Regions from separate parts of the Phyllobacterium sp. CCNWLW183 genome, predicted to be linked through region 2. Evidence: riboswitches for the same ligand, from Rfam matches in the RefSeq annotation. Region 2 holds a riboswitch; the other holds the start of a gene.
The links. Region 2 has a riboswitch for cobalamin ahead of V9K95_RS03130 (CbtB domain-containing protein). Riboswitches for the same ligand answer to the same signal wherever they lie in the genome.

Region 1 (7,829 bases), 180 kb from region 2:
CTTTGCCACACGCTTGGCTGGAGCCGGTCCGCTGGAACAAACCACACCTGAACAGGGTCTCAACCCTGAACAGATGAAAGAACTTCAAAACAAGCTGGCAGCACGCGGCCACGATATGGGCCCGAAAATTGATGGCGTGTTCGGCATTCTTACCCGCGACGCCGTTCGCGAGGAACAAATGCGACTAGGCCTGCCAGCCGATTCCTGGCCAACACCGGAACTACTGAACAAGCTATAGGTCTTGTGACGCGTATTCCATCGTCTCCAGCGAAGCAAAACCTTCCGGCCGTCCGCCCGCCTCAAACGGTGTTTCCACCTCGACAAATGTATCGGGGTAGAAACCGTTAAACCGGGTACGCAACGACAGAGAATAGGCACCGATATTGCCAATCTCGATCCAGTCGCCGGTATCCACGGTTTCCGGCAGCCAGAATGGGCGGGACAAAATATCAACGGAATCGCAAGTTGCCCCGCAAACACGGAAAGGCACAATCGTTTCAGGATTGCCATTGCGATGTTTCTTGGCAGGGTCTGGGATAAACCGGGCTGGCAAAGTGATTTTTCCAGTCCAGGAATCCGAAAGCGATGCCCAGATACCATCATTGATGTAAAGCCGTCTGCCTTTGCGCAGAAGCACTCGAACAATCAGCGAAAAGGCCCGCGCAACAATAACCCGTCCAGGTTCGGCAACCAGCGGCAAATCTCCAAAACCATATTCATTGATATCGCCGCGCAAACGCGACATTAATTGCCCGAGCGAGGGCATTTCGACCTGTTTGCGCTTGGGATCATGACCATACTCGGCCGGGAAACCACCGCCCACATCAAGCCCTGCCAATGTCACTCCTGCGCGATTTCTGACCCAATCGGCAGCGCGCAATGCGCGTTCGTAGGTATCGGGATCTTCAATCTGACTGCCAACATGGAAGCAAAGGCCGACTTTGTAGCCAATTTTTTCTGAACGCTGCAGCAATTCCACGGCATGGGCCGGAGCAGCACCGAATTTCTTTGAAAGCTCGTATGCTGCATGTCCCTTTGTCTGCAACCGAATGTAGAGAGTTATGCTGCCCGGATCGATATCCAAAGCCCGCACAATGCGGGTCACCTTGGCGATCTCATCTTCATGGTCTACGGCAAGGATACGTATCCCGTAGGTTTCAAGCGCCAGACGGATGTCCGATTGCGCTTTGATCGGATGCATGTAGAGCATATGCGCATTGGGCGCCACTTTTCGAACAGCCGCGAATTCTCCCGGCGAGGCTACATCAAACGTATTGATACCGTTACGGGCGAGTGTTTCCAGTACCAGGTTTTCACCATTGGTTTTAACCGCATACGCGGTCTCGCCCGGAAACATCTTCATGAAGTTATGAGCGTCCTCGATGAGGACCTGAGGCCTGAAGCAATAAACCGGTTGATCCGGGCGCAATTCGAGCGCTGCATCACGGGCGGTGGCGAATCGTTGCATCTGTGTGTCTTGCGTCATTCCAGACTCTTAGCAAGGGAAAGTGACGGATGAAAGTCGCGACTTGTTGCAAGAATCGGGTGGCGACTCGCCATAAAATGGCTAAGGATTTGCAATCCGCTTACCATGAAAGGGTCATTGCCGTGTCCGTAGCTGATGCCAAAGTGCCGCCGCCCCTTTCCATGTCCGGATTTGTCTGGCTGCAATTGCTGTTGCTAGGTGCTATTTGGGGTGGGTCATTCTTCTTCGCGCGCATCGCTGTACAAGTTGTTCCACCCCTCACGCTGGTGTTGTTTCGCGTTGTCATAGCAGCCCTGGCGCTGCATATTTATCTTGCAAGCCGCGGTGTTAATTTCTGGGACTATCGTCGCCACGCGCTCGGTTTTGCCGGACTCGGCCTGTTGAACAATGTCATTCCCTTTTCTTTGCTTTTCATCGGGCAAACAGCGCTAGGTGCTGGTCTTGCCTCTATCTTCAATGCAACGACCCCTATCTGGACGGTCATATTGGCGACCATACTGACCGCCGACGAAAAGGTTACGGCAGCCAAGCTTGCCGGCATTTTCATGGGTATCGTGGGTATTGTGGTCATGATCGGGCCTGGAATTTTGACTGGCCTTGGCGGGCCGCTATGGGCCGAGCTTGCTGTCATAACCGCAACTATATCCTACGCCTTCGCGAGCATCCTGGCCAAACGCTTTAAAGGCATCCCGCCAACAGTAACGGCAACCGGACAGATGACAGCATCCACTCTTATCATGATCCCTGTCGTACTCCTCCATGACGGCATGCCGCATTTGGATGGGATTAGCCTGGGCGTCTGGTCCGCCATTCTCGGATTGGGGCTGCTATCGACAGCTTTCGCCTATATCCTGTTCTTTTCAATCGTGAAAGCTTCGGGAGCAACCAATGCCTCCCTCGTCACCCTAATTGTTCCGGTCAGCGCGGTTTTACTTGGAACAATTTTTCTTAGCGAGAAACTGGCGGCGCAAGACATTGCCGGGATGGCCCTCATCGCTTTGGGCCTGCTGATCATTGATGGCCGTATTCTAGCGCTTTCCAGAAAGCCGAATAGATAGAATTGTCATAAAATTTCTGTAGTTAGCCCGAAACTCCAAGGCTTAATCCTGTTCGAAATGTGGCAAAGCAACACGCTAACGAGAACTGCGATAATTTTATCGCACTGCAAAATTTTACCGCCAGCAAAGAATTTTTTCGATTTTTTCGACATTTTCAAACGTTTAAATACGTTTAGTTTCAAAAACTTATCGTTGCTGTAGAAAAAATTTCTACACTCTTTGTCATCGTTCGGTAATATTTGGGCTTTTTCTGTGGCGAATTTGCGCTATGTTATGGGGGTTAACTGCAGGAGACAAGCGATGGGACTAACTCGATCGATGAATGTCCTTATGATCTGTGCAGCGTTCGCATTTATTGGTGCAATGGTCGTAGGACTGATACCTTGAATTGAAATATGAGCGCTACGGATATGGTCTCTGACCGTTAAGTGAGTGAAACAAAAGAAACGGCCCGGTTATAGCAACCGGGCCGTTTCACTTTTACAAGCTGTTATCAAGCTGCTGCACCGGCCAGATTGGATTGGAGTGCTACAGCTTCCGGACGAATACCGATGAGATGGCAGATCGCAAAGGCGAGATCAGCCCTGTTCATCGTATAAAAATGGAAATCCTGCACGCCACGTTCGACCAGATCAAGAACCTGTTCCGCTGCGACGGCTGAAGCTACCAGAGCATGAGTCTGCTCGTCATTCTGCAATCCATCAAACCGCTCTGCCAGCCATGTAGGTATGTGAGTACCAGCTTTGGAGCAAAAATTGGTAACCTGGGTGAAATTATGGATTGGAAGTATGCCAGGCAAAATCGGAATATAGATTCCGGCACGACGCACCTTTTCAACATAGCGCTCATATTGGTCGTTCTCGAAAAAGAACTGCGTGATGGCACGCGTCGCGCCATTATCGACCTTGCGCTTCAACATATCGATGTCGGTAGCAAAATCCGGGCTCTCGGGATGCTTTTCGGGATATGCAGACACCGAAATATCGAAGTCAGCGAAAGCTTTCAATCCAGCGACAAGTTCGGCACCGTTTTCATACCCACCCGGTGTCGGTTTGTAATGAGCACCTACGCCGCTTGCCGGATCGCCGCGCAAGGCGACAAAGCGATTGACACCCATGGCGGCAAATTCGCGGATTACCGTGTCCACCTCTTCCTTCGTGGCATCAACACAGGTCAAATGTGCCGCTGCATTCACATCGGTTTCGGTTAAGATGCGCTTGATCGTGCGGGCTGTGCGTTCACGAGTGGAGCCACCTGCCCCATATGTCACAGAGACAAATTCGGGATTAAGCGGAGCCAGACGCGTTACAGTCTCCCAGAGACGCTCTTCCATCACCTCGGTCTTTGGCGGGAAGAACTCGAATGAAACCTTGATATTGCTACCAAGATCGGCACGGCGGGATTGGCGGAAAAAACTCATTAGACACTCTCCGTAACGCGGGAGGTTGAAACAGGATCGGCAATTAGCAAGCGTGGGTCGCGTGCCAGCCACAATTTAACAGTCAGTTTGTCTTTATCTTTTGGTTGTAATTCCATGCTCTGTTCCAGCGTCAGTCCGGCTTCCGTCAGCCAGTCTTTAATCTGTCCGTCATGAAAACCGAGGCGCAAATGGGCATGTCTGTCGCGTAGAAATTCAAGTTCGTGTGGAGCAAAATCGACGATCAACATTCGGCCGGAAGGACGCAAGGCACGCGCAGCTTCACGAATGGCCTCGGCCGGATTATCAAGGAAGTGCAAGACCTGATGGATTGTCACCAGATCGAAAGACTCTCTGTCTACCGGCAAGGAATAGACGTCACCTTGACGGACTTGCGCGTTGGCAATGCCGGACTTCTCAAGATTTGACCGGGCAATCGTCAACATGTCGCGATTGATATCGATACCGACACCGCGCAAGTAGAGCGGAGCAAAGAGCTCAAGCAGGCGCCCGGTACCCGTACCGACGTCGAGCATCGCTTGAAACGGTCTTGCACCTATGATCTTGGTAAGGGCCTCTTCCACAGCGCCGTCTGGAACATGCAACGAGCGGATAGCATCCCAGCTTGAAGCATTCGCGCTAAAATAGGCAGCCGCACGTTCACGGCGCTGAAGCTTCACAGAGGAAAGACGTTCAAGGTCACGCTCCAGCAGGGGATCAGAACAATCCAGGCGATCTAGCAGGGAACGGGCAATATCTCCCACAATCAATGATTCCGCCAAACGGAAATAGGCCCAGGAGCCTTCCTGATAGCGGTTGATAAGACTTGCTTCAAAGAGCAATTTCAGATGTCGTGACACTCGCGGCTGAGATTGTCCTAAAATGGATGTGAGGTCGGAAACGGTTAGATCACCACGCGACAACAAAGCAAGAATGCGTAGCCGACTAGGCTCAGCTGCCGCTTTCAACGTATCAACCATCAGGTCGAGATTAAGATTGTGCCGGTCCATAACCAATCCTCAAAAGACATAAAGATATGTTTATGTCATGAGGCGACGATTGGCAAGAGGTTTTTGCCATTGACGACAATTTCTGCCGCGTCTGAAATAGGCGCCAGAATCAAATTAGAAAGACATCAATGAGTGCAGGAACGAACCGTCAGCGTTCAATCAACAAAGCGCTGACCTTGCTTTTACCCGCCGTTCCCTACTCCGATTCGGAACCAATACGCGCGGCCGCAGGTGCGCCCCATATGAAGACCTTGCCGCCGCCGATTGCCGTATGGTTGGCCGCTATTGCCCATGTGCGGCATCAACATACAGACTATGATGCGCTGCGCGACGAAGGCTATGACAAAGAGTCCGCTCGTTTCTTCGTGCTTGATGCGATTAATCGCAAACTGACGGAATGGCGGGCGACACGTCTTCTGGATCCGGATGAGGAAGATCTGAGCTGAGCTGGCCCCAGCCTTCTTCAAAAATAAGGTCCTGTAATTGGATTCTTTTGCGCCAGCCCTTTTTTTCCAGCTCCGGTGCATCAAAAAGCTCGTCGACATAGCCCAGGCATAGATAGGCAACAATCTCAACGTGATCCGGAATACCTAATATTTGGCGCATGTCATTGTCGTGATAGATGCTCACCCAGCCAACGCCAATACCTTCAGCACGGGCAGCAAGCCACAAATTTTGGACTGCACAAACGGTGCTATAGACATCCATCTGGCGGTTGTGGGTGCGACCGAGCACGACCGTTCCACCGCGTGTCCGGTCGCAGGTGATGCATAAATTGACCGGCGCTTTAAGGATGCCTTCCAATTTGAGAGAGGCATACAGCGCCCGGCGTTCATCTTGAAACAGGGCCTTGGCTTCCTCGTTGGCTTTGGCGAAAGCGCGGTGCACTTGCCTCTTGCGGGCCATATCGCGAATTGTGATGAAGTTCCAAGGCTGCATGAAGCCTACAGATGGAGCATGGTGCGCCGCATCGAGCAATCGCATCAAAACATCATAGGCGATCGGTTTTGACAAAAACTGATCGCGGACGTCTCGCCGGGTATAAATCGCCTTATAAACGGCCGCACGCTCATCGTCAGTAAAATCACCCGCTGGAACCGGACTATCAAAAGCTTCGTGCATTGTTTGCTCCTAACAACGCTTGAGGCCCTCGCCGCCGTCCGCGCAGCTTGGGCTATGGGGTCCGGCCGGTCTTCTGACTTGGGTTCAGCTGAACCGTGCGCCTTCCTGTGGCCTCTCGGCCACCGTGGCATAATGCACGGTCATTCCCCTTACAGCGCTGGGCACGTGCCGGATTTTCACCGGCTTCCCGATTCTCCGCAATCGTCTAAATTGCTGGCACCGGACCTGTTTTCTATTCGCCATGAAAAGGCACTTGGCGCAAGCCTTAGACCCTGTAAATCCACTGTTCGGGAATACGAATATCAACTTTTTCACCGGCGCGTATGATCCCGGGCTTTTCAACCCAAGCGACGATACCCCGCGAGCGCTTGGACACGCGTACAAAATCCAATGCAGTGGTGGTTTCGTCAGGAGTACCCGCATGCGAAGCAATAGAACGACCAGCAATCTTGCAGGGCGCATTCTGTCCATCGACTTTCAACGTCACGCCACCTTCAAAAAACATCAGCGATCTGGGTGGTAGCATCGAAAGGGATGGAATACCGGAAATCACCATGTTTCCACCGATCCATTCAGCTTTCAGCTGAGGCAAGCCCATGCCTGCTGCGATCTCGTCAAGCTCGTCGGCACTTAGAATGGAAAGGTGGCGTTCGTTGCGCATCTCGGTGCCACGCGGATACCAAGGCTCACGTCCGCCAGAGCGACGCGTCTGACCCGCGTGAAAGTCACCGACAATACCGTCAAAAGTCAGTTCCAGTGAATCTGTTGGAGAAGTGACAAAATCCCTGTCGAGTGCCTCAAATAGCCCGATCACACGACCACTGACCTTACGCGAAGGGACTATTTCGTCACGATTACCGAACAGGTCAGTCATCATTTGCTCCAAAAAGTTCCCTGCTTTAGAAAAGCGGCAAATTATCTGGCGATTACACCAGCAAAGACAACGGGGAACCTTGCGGTTCCCCATCTATACTTAGCGTGTCAGAGGCTTGTAGCTTGGACGCTTTGGATTGACGCTATCGGGACCGAGACGACGAATCTTGTCGTTTTCATAATCTTCGAAATTGCCTTCAAACCATTCGACATGGCTATCGCCTTCGAAAGCCAGGATATGCGTCGCGAGACGGTCAAGGAACATGCGATCATGGCTGATGATCACAGCGCAACCTGCATATTTTTCCAAGGCATCTTCAAGTGCTGCCAAGGTTTCCGTGTCTAGATCGTTTGTCGGTTCGTCGAGGAGCAAAACATTGCCACCGGACTGAAGCATCTTGGCCAGATGCACGCGGTTACGCTGACCACCAGAAAGATTTCCAACTTTCTGCTGCTGGTCGGTACCCTTGAAGTTGAATGCTGAAACATAAGCGCGGGAGTTCATCTCATGCTTGCCAAGCTTGATGATGTCAGTTCCGCCGGAAATTTCTTCCCAGACATTCTTGTCGGCTTTCAGGTGATCGCGACTCTGATCGACATATCCGAGGTTAACAGTCTCGCCGACGCGAATAGTGCCGGAATCCGGCTTTTCCTGACCGGTAATCATCTTGAACAGAGTGGTTTTACCCGCACCGTTCGGACCAATAATGCCAACAATACCGCCGGGTGGCAGTTTGAAAGTCAGGTTTTCGATCAGCACACGATCACCGAAAGACTTGGTGAGATTTTCGGCTTCGATAACCACCTGACCCAGCCGTTCACCCGCCGGTATCAGAATCTGGGCATCGCCGGGGCGCTGGTCG
Region 2 (7,829 bases):
AGAACGTGTTTCCCGGCTGGCAGCATGGTGATGACCACATCTGCATCAGCAACAGCGAACTCTGCGCTTGAGGCTACTGTCACGCCGTTGGCCGTGGCAACAGCCAAATTGTCTGGCAAAAGATCAAAACCGAGAACTGTATGTCCAGCTTTGACCAGATTGGCGGCCATGGGGTTGCCCATATGTCCTAGGCCGATAAAGGCGATTATTGTCATCGCAGCACTCTCCCTGAATATCTTGTTTTAGTTTTTGATCATATGCCGCGCGATGATCACCCGCATAATCTCATTGGTGCCTTCCAATATCTGATGGACGCGCAGGTCACGAACGATTTTTTCAACGCCGTAATCATGCAAATAGCCGTAGCCACCATGGATTTGAAGCGCGTCATTGGCGATATCAAAGCCTTTATCGGTTACAAAACGCTTTGCCATGGCTGACCACTTGGACGCGTCATGGGCCTTCGCATCGAGTTTTGAGGCAGCTGTGTAGAGCAGCATTCGCGCGGCTGAAAGATCCGTCTCCATGTCAGCAAGCTTGAACTGCAATGCCTGAAATTGATTGATGGCCTTACCGAATGCTTTGCGCTCGGAAGCATAAGCAACCGCTTTGTCGAGTGCCGATTGAGCTCCACCCAAGGAGCATGCCGCGATATTCAGACGGCCACCATCAAGCCCTCCCATGGCAATTTTAAATCCATCACCTTCAGCACCCAGCCGATTTGCTACAGGAACCCGGCAATTATCGAATAAAACTGTGCGGGTGGACTGGGCATTCCAACCCATCTTGAATTCATTTGCGCCAAATGACAGGCCCGGAGCATCCTTGGGAATGATCAGTGCGGAAATGCCCTTTGGTCCGGATTCGCCGGTGCGCACCATGGTGACATAAATATCGCTATCGCCTGCACCGGATATGAATTGTTTAGCACCATTTAAAACGTAATGATCACCATCCAGAACAGCTGTAGTTTTCAACGCCGCCGCATCGGAACCGGAGTTCGGTTCCGTCAGGCAATAGCTGCCCAGCCACTCCATAGACGTCAATTTGGGCACAAATTCTTGTCGTTGAGCTTGTGTTCCGAACAGGTCGATCATCCATGTCGACATATTGTGAATTGATATAAATGCTGAGAAGGCAGGGCAGGCCATTGAAAGAGCTTCAAATATCAGCACGGCGTCAAGCCGTTTCAAACCCGATCCGCCAACATCCTCGCGCACATAAATGCCACCCATGCCCAGCGGACCTGTCTCGCGAATGACATCGGCGGGAAAATGCTTGTCGCGGTCCCAAGCGAGTGCCTTCGGTGCTACCCGATCAGCCGCAAAAGCGCGTGCCATATCCTGAATTGCCAGTTGATCATCATTGAGTTCAAATTGACCGGCCGCCGCATCAACGACTGCGTCCATTATAGTTCCTCCCGAATATTGCTGCCGCTCACTCTATCGGATGCGCGTAAGCGCGCAACGGCTTGCATGGGACTAGGAAGAGAAAGACATATCCGCTACTCAAAGCCCATGACACACGCAATCATGTTGCAAGGAACTGGCTCTGACGTTGGCAAATCCGTTTTGGTGGCGGGATTGTGCCGTCTGGCGCGCAATCGCGGTTTGAGGGTTTTTCCATTCAAGCCGCAAAACATGTCGAACAATGCTGCTGTTAGCGATGATGGTGGTGAGATTGGCCGGGCGCAATGGTTGCAAGCGCTGGCTTGTGGCGTGCCCTCGTCCGTTCACATGAATCCGGTATTGCTGAAGCCTCAGTCAGAAACGGGCAGCCAAATCATTGTCCAGGGTAAAGTTTGGGGACAGGCGAAGGGCAGGGATTATCAGCAATACAAGGCGGGATTGCTGAATGCGGTTATGGAGTCGTGGGATATCGTTCGTGCCGATGCGGACATAGTCATCGTTGAAGGAGCTGGATCGCCCGCAGAAATCAATCTGCGATCAGGGGACATCGCCAATATGGGCTTTGCCGTCAAAGCCAATGTGCCTGTGGTTCTGGTTGGCGATATTGATCGAGGCGGGGTGATAGCGTCGATTGTCGGCACGCACGCAATTCTTTCTCCTGAAGATCGGGATATGATTTCCGGTTATCTGATCAACAAGTTTCGCGGCGACATTTCGCTTTTCGATGACGGTTTGAAATCTATCACACAATTTACGGGCTGGCCGTCCTTCGGGGTTGTCCCTTGGTTGAAAGATGCCTCCCGTCTTCCGGCGGAAGACTCGGTTGTATTGGAACGGCTGGTCAAAGGTGATGGGCGGGCGTTGAAAATTGCCGTTCCAGTGCTTGATCGCATTGCCAATTTTGATGATTTCGATCCGCTGATAGCTGAACCGCAAGTCGAGGTCGTCATGATCAAAAGTGGCGAGCGAATCCCTGCAGATGCAGGTTTGGTCATTATTCCGGGCTCCAAATCCACCATTGGTGACCTTCAACGGTTCCGTGAAAATGGCTGGGACCGCGATCTTGATCTGCACAGGCGCAGAGGTGGTCATATTATCGGCATTTGTGGCGGCTTCCAGATGCTGGGTAAAACAGTATCTGACCCCCAAGGGATTGAAGGAAATATCAGGGAAATTAGAGGTCTTGGTTATCTCGATATTGATACAGTTATGGAGCCGGAGAAGACCGTGCGCAATGTCCAAGCCCATTCATTGCAGTTTGACATACCGTTGAAGGGCTATGAGATTCACCTTGGTCGAACGACTGGCCCCGATTGCATCCGGCCAGCCGTGAATATTGATGGCATAGCGGATGGTGCAATATCCGCTGACGGCAAAGTATTCGGTACCTATATGCACGGGCTTTTCAACGCGGACGCATTCCGGGCAGCACTTTTAAAGTCCATGGGAATATCTGCTGGCGTTCTCGATTATCACGCTGGTGTAGATGCGGCGCTCGACTCCATTGCAGCGCAATTGGAGTCAGTTCTGGATATCGAGGCATTGTTTGCGCTTAAACGTGTCTGACGGCGTAGGCAGCGATCAAGGTGTCGCAGATTCGTTTGACTTTTAGAGCGCTTGGTGAATAACGTTCAGCAGATGATTGGTTCCCGCATTGGCCAAAGGCCAGGGATCAAAAGGGAATGCGACGGTCGTACCCATTAGGGCGACCCCACCGCAGCCGACCCCGCGACTGTAGAGCGGTTAGGGTATATGCCATGCTGAACGCGAAAGCGGACGGCAGTCACTGGGAAACCGGGAAGGCGGCATTTATCTTGCGACCCGCGAGCCAGGAGACCTGCCAATCACAGGGTAATAGTGCCCAAAACCGAGGGGGATTTTCCCTTCTGGCCCTGCACGGAGGTTGTTATGGCTACTGTTCGTACTTCTAATACGATTTCTCTCCCACTCGCATCGCGTCTGACGACGGCTGTTGTGTCATTGCTTCTCGGCGTGTTCATTATTTATGGCGTCGGTCTTTCACATTCTGAAACGCTGCATGACACAGCACACGACACCCGCCATTCATATGGATTTCCTTGCCATTGAGTCTTTGAAAGCTGAAATGCTGATTCAGCTATCGACCCTTAAGCATTGAAATAATGATGGTTTGTTTGGTCCGGGGCCTTTGCAGGTGCCCGGCGTCTCGCTTTTGGAATTGGGGAGTCGACTCCATGTTGGTCAAATATTTGCTGGCTACAATCATAGCCGGTCTGTTTGCCGGAATAATTCTAACACCGGCCATGTATGTAAAAAATGTACCGCTCATATTGCATGCGGAAGAGTATGAAAGTGCGGGTGGCGGAGGTCATTCCCATGATACGCCTGCCTCTGCGAGCGAATCTGCACCTGCGGCGGTTACTCCGCACGAACATGCGGAAGAGGCGGGTCCCGAACTGCCATTTGGACGTCTCGGTAATACGTTGTTGATCAATCTGGTGGCTGGAGCAGGCTTTGCGTTGATCACTGGTGCTGCGGCGCTTTTCCTCGGTCGTCGCATTACCCTTCAGAACGGAATCTATTGGGGGCTTGCAGGATTTTTCATCTTCAATTTTGCACCGGCGTTCAGCCTTGCCCCTGAATTGCCTGCTATGCCTGCAGCCGATCTGGCCATGCGGCAGACCTGGTGGCTGATAACTGTCATTCTGACGGCGGGCGGCGTCTATCTGATCGTACTGCGTGAGCAGATTTGGGCTAAGCTTCTTGGTGTTGTATTGATTGTCGCTCCCCATATTTATGGCGCACCGGAAGCAGAAGATCTGACATCAGCGGTGCCTCCGACACTTGCCTCAGAGTTCGCCGTCTCAGCACTGGCAACCAATCTCTTCTTCTGGGTTGTACTTGGTACTGCACTGGGCTGGGCAATTCAGAATTATGCTTCATCGGAGCTTGAGCAGTAATGCAACCGCTGGAACGCGAAATTACCCTTATTCTTGGAGGCGCGCGTTCCGGCAAATCGTCCTTTGCCGAAGGTCTGATCGAATCATCCGGGTGGGATGCTATTTATCTTGCCACCGGCAGAGCGTGGGATGATGAAATGTCCGAGCGAATTGGGCATCATAGAGCGCGGCGCGGATCCCGATGGATTACAGTTGAAGAACCAATTGATCTGGCCGGAAAACTGGAAAGTCTTGCTGGTGTCGAAAAGGCAATCCTGGTCGATTGCCTTACACTGTGGCTGACCAATTTAATGATGGCCGAACGTGATATCGACGCCGAAATAACACGTCTGACAAACACACTGAGCCATCTCGCCGGTGCCATTGTTCTGGTTTCCAATGAGGTTGGTCTTGGAATAGTACCGGAAAACCGCATGGCACGTGAGTTTCGTGATCACGCAGGCCGATTGCATCAAGCCGTGGCTGCCGCTGCGGCAAAAGTCTATTTCGTGGCAGCAGGGCTGCCGCTCAAAATGAAGGGATAACAAAATGCAGGGTCACAAGATTCCGGCAACGGTCATCACTGGCTTTCTCGGTTCGGGCAAGACTACAATGATCCGAAATCTGCTCGAAAATGCCAATGGCAAGCGCATCGCGCTGATCATCAACGAATTTGGTGATCTTGGCGTTGACGGGAATTTGCTCAAAGGCTGCGGTATCGAAGCGTGCCGCGACGAAGATATGATCGAACTTAACAATGGCTGCATTTGCTGCACCGTGGCCGATGATTTCATTCCCACCATGACCAAGCTTCTGGATCGACCTGATCGCTTTGATCACATTGTCATTGAAACGTCCGGTCTTGCTCTTCCACAGCCGCTGGTTGCCGCTTTTAACTGGCCGGAAATCAAGACACAGGTAACCGTTGATGGCGTTGTTACCGTTATTGATGCTGCCGCCGTGTCGGAAGGCCGTTTTGCAGATGATCACGATAAGGTTGATGCTCAGCGCGAGCAGGACGAGTCACTTGATCACGACAGCCCGCTGGAAGAGCTGTTCGAGGATCAAATTCGCGCCGCCGATCTTATTGTTCTGAATAAGACCGATCTTATTGACGAAGCTCAACTTGCCGGGGTCAAGAGTGACGTGCAGAGCCGCTCATCGCGTTCACTTAACATGGTTTCGGCTAGCTTTGGCAAGCTTAGCAATCAACTCCTACTTGGACTTGGTATTGGCACCGAAGAGGATATTGCGAACCGCAAGTCCCATCACGAGATGGAACATGAGGCAGGCGAAGAGCACGATCACGATGAATTTGAAAGCTTTGTCGTTGGGCTTGGGCCGGTTGCAGAGCCCAAATCATTTGTTGAGAAGTTGAAGCATGTGATCGTCGATCATGATGTCCTGCGGCTCAAAGGTTTCGTTGATGTACCCGGCAAGCCTATGCGCCTGGTCATTCAAGCCGTCGGATCACGCATCGAGCATTATTTTGATCGTAGCTGGAATCCGGGCGAAGAACGCCAGACAAGGCTCGTTGTTATTGGCCTGCACGATATTGATTCAGCAGCCATTACATCAGCTGTTAATGCTGCTGCAGCTTGATCGGAAATTGAATGCATCTTCTGCTGGCTCAAAAAGGAACGATTGCTGAAGGCACCGAGGCAATTGATCTCGGCCAGACACCGGGAGATGTGCTGTTTCTTTCTGCTGCCGATACAGAACTTGCGAGCCTTGGTATGGCCCAACGGCAAGCTGGTAATGGCTTGTCGTTACGCTTGGCAAATATGATGGCGCTTGCGCATCCCATGTCCGTCGATGCCTATATCGAGCGGACAGCCCAATATTCCAAACTTATCGTTGTCAGGATTATCGGCGGCGAAAGCTATTGGCCTTACGGGTTGGAAGCGCTCCACGCCTGCGCTGTAAATCATAAGGTTCATTTGGCGGTTCTGCCGGGTGATGACAAGCCCGACCCGGGTCTGGACCGGTTTTCGACGGTTACGCGTCAGGATCGCGACGCTCTTTGGCATTACTTGCTGGAAGGTGGAGCGCAGAACGCGCAATACTTCCTCGACTATTGTGCGGCCATGATCCATGGTGGTGACAAGCCGCAAGAGGCTGCACCATTATTAAAGGCGGGCCTTTGGTGGCCGGGGAGCTCGGCTCCATCGCTAACCGAATTGCGCAAACACTGGGTGGCGGATGCTCCAATTGTTGCTATCTGCTTTTACAGGGCACTGGTGCAAAGCGGACAAATGCAACCCGTGGAAGCACTGGTTAGTGCGCTGAAGGCAAAGGGCCTTAACCCCTTGCCGGTTTTCGTTTCCAGCCTGAAAGATCCAGTCTCAGTTGCAACACTGACAGGTATTTTTAATGAAGCCGCGCCAGCAGTGGTCCTGAATGCAACTGGATTTGCGGTTTCGGTGCCCGGCGCGTCGCGTAAGCCCACCGTGCTTGAGCATGACGATGCTATGGTGCTGCAAGTCATCTTCTCAGGCTCAAGTGTCGATCAATGGTGCAATTCTGATCAGGGGCTTTCAGCGCGCGATCTGGCGATGAATGTTGCACTGCCCGAGATAGATGGTCGGGTTTTATCGCGCGCGGTGTCGTTCAAATCCGCACGCCATTATGATGAGGCGGTTCAAGCAAATATTGTTACGCATGAGCCTTTGGCCGATCGGGTTGAGTTCGTTGCAGCATTGGCTGCTGGCTGGGCTCGTCTTCGCGCCACAAAGCCTGCCAAGCGTTTGACGGCATTGATCATGGCGAACTATCCAAATCGCGATGGCCGCCTTGGCAATGGCGTCGGCTTGGATACGCCAGCTGCAACGCGGCATATACTCAATAAAATGCGCGAGCAGGGCTATCCGGTCGCCGATATTCCTGCCGATGGCGATGCTCTGATTAATCAATTGATGGCGGGACCAACCAATTCCGCGAATGATGGGCGCGAGGTGCGCGAAACGATTTCTCTGCGAGAATACAAGGACTTCTTCGATACTCTTCCTCAATCGATTCAGGCTGCAGTAGTCGAGCGTTGGGGCAAACCAGAAGCCGACCCGTATTTCATTGCAGGCGATAGCCTATTTGCGCTGCCTTTGACGAGATACGGCGAAACTCTTGTCGGCATTCAGCCGGCTCGTGGTTATAATATTGACCCGAAAGAGACTTACCATTCGCCTGATCTTGTGCCGCCGCATGGTTATATCGCATTCTATGCCTATCTGCGGAGCGTGTATGGTGCCCATGCCATTGTACATGTTGGCAAGCATGGCAATCTGGAGTGGCTGCCGGGCAAATCCCTCGCGCTATCCGAAGCATGCTATCCAGAGGCGGTTTTAGGCCCTGTTCCCCATATCTATCCTTTTATCGTCAATGACCCAGGTGAGGGTACGCAGGCTAAACGCCGTTCATCGGCAGTTATTATCGATCATCTGACGCCGCCACTGACCCGTGCTGAAAGCTATGGGCCGTTAAAGGATCTCGAGGCGCTTGTTGACGA

Region 1: another riboswitch for cobalamin. It lies ahead of bluB (5,6-dimethylbenzimidazole synthase); the one in region 2 lies ahead of V9K95_RS03130 (CbtB domain-containing protein).

What each region holds. Positions count from the first base shown of each region.
Region 1 is NZ_JBBCBN010000001.1:837,749-845,577, forward strand. Features, by position in the region: gene V9K95_RS03955 (lytic murein transglycosylase) at 1-238, shown strand, start outside; gene V9K95_RS03960 (alanine racemase) at 233-1,468, opposite strand; gene V9K95_RS03965 (DMT family transporter) at 1,609-2,544, shown strand; gene metF (methylenetetrahydrofolate reductase [NAD(P)H]) at 3,038-3,964, opposite strand; gene V9K95_RS03975 (ArsR/SmtB family transcription factor) at 3,964-4,971, opposite strand; gene V9K95_RS03980 (DUF2293 domain-containing protein) at 5,100-5,417, shown strand; gene bluB (5,6-dimethylbenzimidazole synthase) at 5,350-6,093, opposite strand; cobalamin riboswitch at 6,140-6,332, opposite strand; gene V9K95_RS03990 (MOSC domain-containing protein) at 6,359-6,967, opposite strand; gene ettA (energy-dependent translational throttle protein EttA) at 7,067-7,829, opposite strand, start outside.
Region 2 is NZ_JBBCBN010000001.1:660,340-668,168, reverse strand. Features, by position in the region: gene mmsB (3-hydroxyisobutyrate dehydrogenase) at 1-215, opposite strand, end outside; gene V9K95_RS03140 (isobutyryl-CoA dehydrogenase) at 243-1,409, opposite strand; gene V9K95_RS03135 (cobyric acid synthase) at 1,518-2,975, shown strand; cobalamin riboswitch at 3,036-3,268, shown strand; gene V9K95_RS03130 (CbtB domain-containing protein) at 3,318-3,497, shown strand; gene V9K95_RS03125 (CbtA family protein) at 3,623-4,348, shown strand; gene cobU (bifunctional adenosylcobinamide kinase/adenosylcobinamide-phosphate guanylyltransferase) at 4,348-4,872, shown strand; gene cobW (cobalamin biosynthesis protein CobW) at 4,877-5,929, shown strand; gene cobN (cobaltochelatase subunit CobN) at 5,941-7,829, shown strand, end outside.